Regions from separate parts of the Kitasatospora sp. NBC_01539 genome, predicted to be linked through region 1. Evidence: riboswitches for the same ligand, from Rfam matches in the RefSeq annotation. Region 1 holds a riboswitch; the other holds the start of a gene.
What was found. Region 1 has a riboswitch for glycine ahead of gcvT (glycine cleavage system aminomethyltransferase GcvT). Riboswitches for the same ligand answer to the same signal wherever they lie in the genome.
Positions count from the first base shown of each region.

Region 2: another riboswitch for glycine. It lies ahead of gcvP (aminomethyl-transferring glycine dehydrogenase); the one in region 1 lies ahead of gcvT (glycine cleavage system aminomethyltransferase GcvT).

Region 1 covers NZ_CP109390.1:3,397,329-3,400,690, reverse strand. Annotated here, with positions in the region: gene glyA (serine hydroxymethyltransferase) at 1-172, opposite strand, end outside; gene gcvH (glycine cleavage system protein GcvH) at 260-637, opposite strand; gene gcvT (glycine cleavage system aminomethyltransferase GcvT) at 717-1,835, opposite strand; glycine riboswitch at 1,989-2,090, opposite strand; gene OG335_RS14435 (enhanced serine sensitivity protein SseB C-terminal domain-containing protein) at 2,209-3,003, shown strand; gene OG335_RS14430 (enhanced serine sensitivity protein SseB C-terminal domain-containing protein) at 3,152-3,362, shown strand, end outside.
Region 2 covers NZ_CP109390.1:6,966,192-6,969,553, forward strand. Annotated here, with positions in the region: gene OG335_RS30200 (DUF2382 domain-containing protein) at 1-775, opposite strand, end outside; glycine riboswitch at 1,026-1,129, shown strand; gene gcvP (aminomethyl-transferring glycine dehydrogenase) at 1,353-3,362, shown strand, end outside.

The DNA of each region.
Region 1 (3,362 bases):
CCTCGGCGTACTTGTTGGTCAGGACCGAGCCCTGGGCCTCCATGACCGCCACTGGGGCGAAGTTCTCGGAGGCGATCATTTCGAGGGTGGTCTGCTGGCGGTGCAGCTCGGCGTCGACCGCGGCCGCGATCTCCGGGTCGAGCGCGTGCAGGGACTGGTTGAGAACCGTCATGAGGTGGGGTCTCCCCGTGGGCGGAGCGGGCTGGGGCCAGGGTGGGGCGGCTGCTGCGCTGCGGCCGCCCCCGGGGTGGAGCGGCGGTCAGACGCCGGTGGTGAAGGCGGTGTACGCGTCGGCGTCGAGCAGTTCGTCGGTCGCCTCGACGCGGACCTTGAACAGCCACGCCTCGCCGAACGGGTCGCCGTTGACCAGCGCCGGGTCGTCGACGACGCCCTCGTTGATCTCGGTGACCTCGCCGGTGGCGGGCGAGTACAGGTCGCTGACCGACTTGGTGGACTCGAGCTCGCCACAGGTCTCGCCCGCGGTCACCGTGTCGCCGACGGCGGGGAGCTGGACGTAGACGATGTCACCGAGGGCGTCGGCGGCGTGCTTGGTGATGCCGACCGTCGAGACACCGTCCTCGGCGGCCGTCAGCCACTCGTGCTCCTTGGTGTACTGCAGGTGCGTGGGGTTGCTCATGGCGTCATTCTCCAGGATCGCAAGAGGGTAGGGCGGAGCCGTCCGCTGAGCGGACCGGGCTGTGGGGCGGGGAACGGGCTCAGCGGGCGCGCTTGTAGAACGGCAGCGCCACGACCTCGACCGGCTCGGGCCGGCCGCGGACGTCCACCGCCACGGCCGAGCCGGGCTCGGCGTGCGCGGCGTCCACGTACGCGATCGCGATCGGCTTCCCGAGGGTGGGGGAGGGCGCGCCGGAGGTGATCCGGCCGATCACGGCGCCGTCCGCGTCGACCACCGCGTACTCGGCGCGCGGCACCCGCCTGCCCTCGGAGACCAGGCCGACGAGCCTGCGCGGCGGGGCGGACTCCGCCTCGGCGGCGGCCTGCTCCAGCGCCTTGCGGCCGACGAACGCGCCGTCGTTGGTGGTCTTGTCGAAGCGCACCACCCGGCCCAGGCCCGCGTCGAACGGCGTCAGGTCGGTCGACAGCTCGTGCCCGTACAGCGGCATGCCGGCCTCCAGGCGCAGCGTGTCGCGGCAGGACAGGCCGCACGGCACCAGGCCCTTGTCCGTGCCGGCGCCGGTGAGGGCCTGCCACAGGTGCTCGGCGTCGGCGGGGGCGCAGAAGACCTCGAAGCCGTCCTCGCCGGTGTAGCCGGTGCGGGCCAGCCACACCTCGCGGCCGGCGACGGTGGCGGGCAGCAGCGCGTAGTACTTGAGGCCCGGCAGGTCGGCGTCGGTGACGGAGCCCAGGATGCCGTTCGCCTCCGGGCCCTGCACGGCGATCAGCGCGTACGCGTCGCGGTCGTCGCGGACGGTCGCGTCGAAGCCCGCGGCGCGCTCGGTCAGGGCGTCGAGCACGACCTGCGCGTTGGAGGCGTTGGCGACCACCAGGTACGCGTCCTCGGCGGTGCGGTAGACGATCAGGTCGTCGAGGATGCCGCCGTCCTCGCGGCAGATCATGGTGTAGCGGGCGCGCAGCACGCCGAGGGCGGAGATGAAGCCGACCAGCGCGTGGTCGAGCAGCTCGCCGGCCTGCGGGCCGCTGACGGTGATCTCGCCCATGTGCGACAGGTCGAACAGGCCGGCCTTCGTGCGGACCGCGAGGTGCTCCTCGCGCTCGCTGCCGTAGCGCAGCGGCATGTCCCAGCCCGCGAAGTCGGTCATGGTCGCGCCGAGCGAACGGTGCAGCGCGTCGAGGGCGGTGTGGCGGAGGGACATGACGGCAGGACTCCTAGGCTGCTGAAGGGCATGCTGGGGTGGAGTCTCCCCGTCTGTCGTCAACAACCTGAGAGCTTCACCGCCTCCTTACAGGATGGCGGCTTGCACCGTGGGTGGGCGCACGGCGCGGCCGTGTCCACTTTCCAGATGTGCCTCGCCCGTGCGGTATCTGTGCCTGAGAGATTCCGGGGAGGACTTGCTCCTTCGGCGCCGGCCACACCCCAGGGGCGTTCCGGACTCTCCCGCGCGGGTTCGAGCGGCCTGTATGAAGTTGGTGGTGTCGAGCGCGCTCATCATGGCATGCCGCCGGGCCTGATGGGAGAGGGGGGCGGCCCGCTAGGCTCTGTGCAGGGGTCGATCGAAGGGGCGGTTCATGGGGTATCCGGCGGGCGAGGCACAGGCGTGGGCCGCACCCGGCACGGCGCCGGAGGGCGGCAGCTGGCCGTCCAACGAACTGGAGCAGGTGCTCACCGCGGCGCTCGGCGACCCCGGCGCGACCCCCCGCGTGGTGGAGGTGCTCGCCCGCAGCCAGGTGTGGATCCCGCTGCCGGCCGGTGCCGACCCGCAGGGCGCCTCGCTCGACCTGCCGACGATCGAGCTGGCCGGCACGCCGTACGTGCCGGTGTTCTCCTCGCAGGAGCAGTTCCTCCGGCACGCGCCCGGCATGGCGTTCGCGATCGCCCCGGTGTGGGAGTTCGCCCGCGGCCTGCCGCCGGGCATCGGCATCGCGGTCAACCCCGAGGCGCCGGTCGGCATCCCGGTGCCGCCGGAGGGCGTCGGCGAGCTGCGCCGCGGCCCGCGCGACGAGCGCTGGGCCGCCGAGCCGCTCTCCGAGGGCGCCGCCGTCGCGCTGCGCGAGCCCGAGCCGCACCAGGAGCCGTACGCGTTCCTGGCCGCCGCGACCACCGAACTCGCCTCGCTGCGCGGGGTGCTGACGGCCCGGCGGACCCTCGCCCGGGTCGAGGCCGACCCCGTGCAGCTCTACGTCGGCGTGCAGCTCGACCCCGCCGGGCCGGCCGATCCGGGAGCCGTCAACGAGGCGCTGGGCCGTGCGCTCGCAACCGCGCCGCCCGCCTGGGGCGTCCACCTGGTGCTGCTGGACATGGTCGACGACCCGGTGGTCGAGTGGCTGCTCACCCGGGTCGCCCCCTTCTACGTGCGCGGGTGAGCGACCCGGCCGGGAGACCGTGCAGGGGTGTGCGGCATGACGCGTGTCCGCCCCGCGCAATAGGGTGCTCCCCGGGAGTCCGGACGAACGGCGGAACACGCGACAAGACGGGGCACGGCGACGTGAGCGAGCGGAGCGAGGCGGGCGCATGAGCGCGGGAGCGGCAGACGGCGGGCCGGGCCGGTGGGGCCAGGCACCCGTGGCGCGCCCCGGCGGCGACCCGGGCGGCATCGAACGTGCCCTCGGCGCGGTGGCCCCGGAGCGCTACGACGCGTACGAGGACCTGCTGCGGGCGCTCGCCCGGGGGCAGGTCTGGATGCTGCTCTGGCACGGCACCCCCGGCAGCCCCGACGCGCAGT
Region 2 (3,362 bases), 3.6 Mb from region 1:
CGCGCTCGCGCACCACCGGCACCCGCCGCTCGACGGCCTCCGACGTCACGTACTTGCGCAGCCGCGCGGTGCCCAGCACGTGCCACTCCGTGCTGATGTCGAGGCGCTCCTCGCGGCAGGTGATCTCCACCGGGCCGCTCGGCCCCGCCTCGGCGGCCTGCTTCGGTGCGAGCTGCGCCGCCGACGGGCCGTGCTGCGCCGCGGGCGGCTGCACCAGGTGGCGGACGTTGTTCGACACCGCCGGAGGAGCCGGTGCCGTCGCCGCCCGCTCACCGTCGCCGCGGTCGTGGCGGTCGTGGCGGTCGGTGTGCCCGCCGTCCCGGCCGGCCCGCCGGGCCCGCTCGTGCGCGTCCGCGGCCGGGCCGGTGCGCACCGCTTCGCCGGCCGCGACGGGCACCGCGCCGAAGTCGGCGTCCGCGGGCGCCGCGGCACCGGCCGCCGGTGCGGTCGGGCGGCCGGGGCCCGAGGTGTCGAGGCCGTAGTAGCGGTAGAGCTGGAGCTCCTGGGCCGGTGAGAGGTGCTGGCCCACCCCGAAGTCCGGGGACTCCTTGATCAGGGACTTGTCGTACGGGACCTTGAGCTCCTCGCCGGAGAACTCGCTGGTCGTCAGCGGGACGAAGGCGTCCCTGCCGAAGATGCCGGTGCGGACCGCGGCCCACTCGGGCTCACCGGTCGCGTCGTCGAGGTACACCTCGTCAACCGTGCCGATCTTGTCACCGTTCCGGTCGACCGCCTTGTGTCCGATCAGGTCTCGCGGATCGATATCGGTCTGCACGCTGTTCTCCTCCAGTGCAACTGCTCCTGTGGCGCTCGGTTGTGGGGACGGCTGGAGGAGCTGGCCAGACGCCATCTCACACGAAACGGCATGAACCGGACACCCGCGAGCCGGAGAGGGCCGTCCGGGCGGCGGTTGATCCGTCCGGCGGACAGCCGTCCGGGCGGCCGCCCCGGCGGAGGCCCGTGCGACGGCCGTCACAGCGGCCGTGATCCACGGCCCTCCCGCTGGTATCCTGGGCGGCGACCGCCGAGCCCGCGCGGGAGAGTCCCCGACCCCGCTGAGCTGGGAAAGGGGCGCCGAAGGAGCAACTCCTCCCCGGAATCTCTCAGGCATCCGTACCGCGTGGGATAGGTCACTCTGGAAAGCAGGGCAGGGCCGATGGCGCAGGAGCCGCCGGCACCACTCTCACCGACGGTGCAAGTCGACAGGATGCCTCCGGGCACCGATGCGGCGAAGCTCTCAGGTACCGATGACAGAGGGGGAGGCCTGACGGGTTCGTACGTCTCCGGCTCCCCATGGCGGCCGACCGGCGTGCGCACCCCCGCCGGTCCGTGACCAGGAGGCCTCGACCCCCATGAACGCCCAGCCGAACCTCACCGAGCTCGAGCAGGCCAGTCCGTTCGAGACCCGCCACATCGGCCCCGACGCCGCCGCTCAGGAGAAGATGCTGGCCCACGTGGGCTACGCCTCCCTGGACGAGCTCTCCGACGCGGCCGTGCCCGAGGCCATCCGCAGCCTGGAGGCGCTCGGCCTGCCCGCCGGCCGCAGCGAGGCCCAGGTGCTCGCGGAGCTGCGCGACCTGGCCGACCGCAACGAGGTCCTCACCTCGATGATCGGCCTGGGCTACTACGGCACCTTCACGCCGCCGGTGATCCTGCGCAACGTGCTGGAGAGCCCCGCCTGGTACACCGCCTACACGCCGTACCAGCCGGAGATCTCGCAGGGCCGCCTGGAGGCGCTGCTCAACTTCCAGACCGTCGTCTCCGACCTGACGGGCCTGGCCACCTCCGGCTCCTCCCTCCTCGACGAGGGCACCGCCGCCGCCGAGGCGATGGCGCTGGCCCGGCGCGTCACCAAGGTCAAGGGCGGCGTCTTCCTGGTCGACGCCGACACCCTGCCGCAGACCGTCGCGGTGATCGAGACCCGCGCCGTGCCGACCGGCGTCGAGGTCGTCGTCGCCGACCTGTCGGGAGGCATTCCCGCGGAGATCGCCGAGCGCGGCGTCTTCGGCGTGCTGCTCCAGTACCCGGGCGCCTCCGGCGCGGTCCGCGACCTCGCCCCCGTCATCGAGCAGGCGCACGGCCTCGGCGCGGTCGTCGCCGTCGCGGCCGACCTGCTGGCCCTCACCCTCCTGAAGTCGCCCGGCGAGCTCGGCGCCGACATCGCGTGCGGCACCTCGCAGCGCTTCGGCGTGCCGATGGGCTTCGGCGGCCCGCACGCCGGCTACCTCGCCGTGCGCGCCGAGTACGCCCGCAACCTGCCCGGCCGCCTCGTCGGCGTCTCCGTCGACGCCGACGGCACCCGCGCCTACCGCCTCGCGCTGCAGACCCGCGAGCAGCACATCCGCCGCGAGAAGGCCACCAGCAACATCTGCACCGCCCAGGTGCTGCTCGCCGTGATGGCCTCCATGTACGCCGTCTACCACGGCCCGGACGGCCTCGCGGACATCGCCCGCCGCACCCACCGCTACGCCGCGGCGCTCGCCGAGGGCCTGCGGGCCGGCGGGGTCGAGGTCGTGCACGGGGCGTTCTTCGACACCGTCACCGCCCGGGTGCCGCAGCGCGCCGACGCGGTCGTCGGGGCGGCCCGCGCGGCCGGCGTCAACCTGTACCGGGTGGACGCCGACACCGTCTCCGCCTCCTGCGACGAGACCACCACCCGCGAGCACCTGACCGCCGTCCTCGGCGCGTTCGGCGTCACCGGCACCGAGCTGGCCGAGACCGCCGACACGCTGCCCGCCGCGCTGCTGCGCGAGGACGAGTACCTCACCCACCCGGTCTTCCACAGCCACCGCTCGGAGACCGCCATGCTGCGCTACCTGCGCCGCCTGTCGGACCGCGACTACGCGCTGGACCGCGGCATGATCCCGCTCGGCTCCTGCACCATGAAGCTCAACGCGACCACCGAGATGGAGCCGGTGACCTGGCCGGAGTTCGGCCAGCTGCACCCGTTCGCCCCGGCCGACCAGGTGCAGGGCTACCTCAGCCTGATCCATGGCCTGGAGCAGCAGCTCGTCGAGGTGACCGGCTACGACGCCGTGTCGATCCAGCCGAACGCCGGCTCCCAGGGCGAGCTCGCCGGCCTGCTGGCCGTCCGCGCCTACCACCTGGCGAACGGCGACGGCGGGCGTGACGTCTGCCTCATCCCCTCCTCCGCGCACGGCACCAACGCCGCCTCCGCGGTGATGGCCGGCATGCGGGTCGTCGTGGTGAAGACCCTCACCGACGGCGACGTGGACGTCGAGGACCTCAAGGCCAAGATCGCCCAGCACCGCGACCAGCTCTCCGTGCTGATGGTCACCTACCCGTCGACCCACGGCGTGTTCGAGACCGAGATCACCGAGATCTGCGCCCTCGTCCACGAG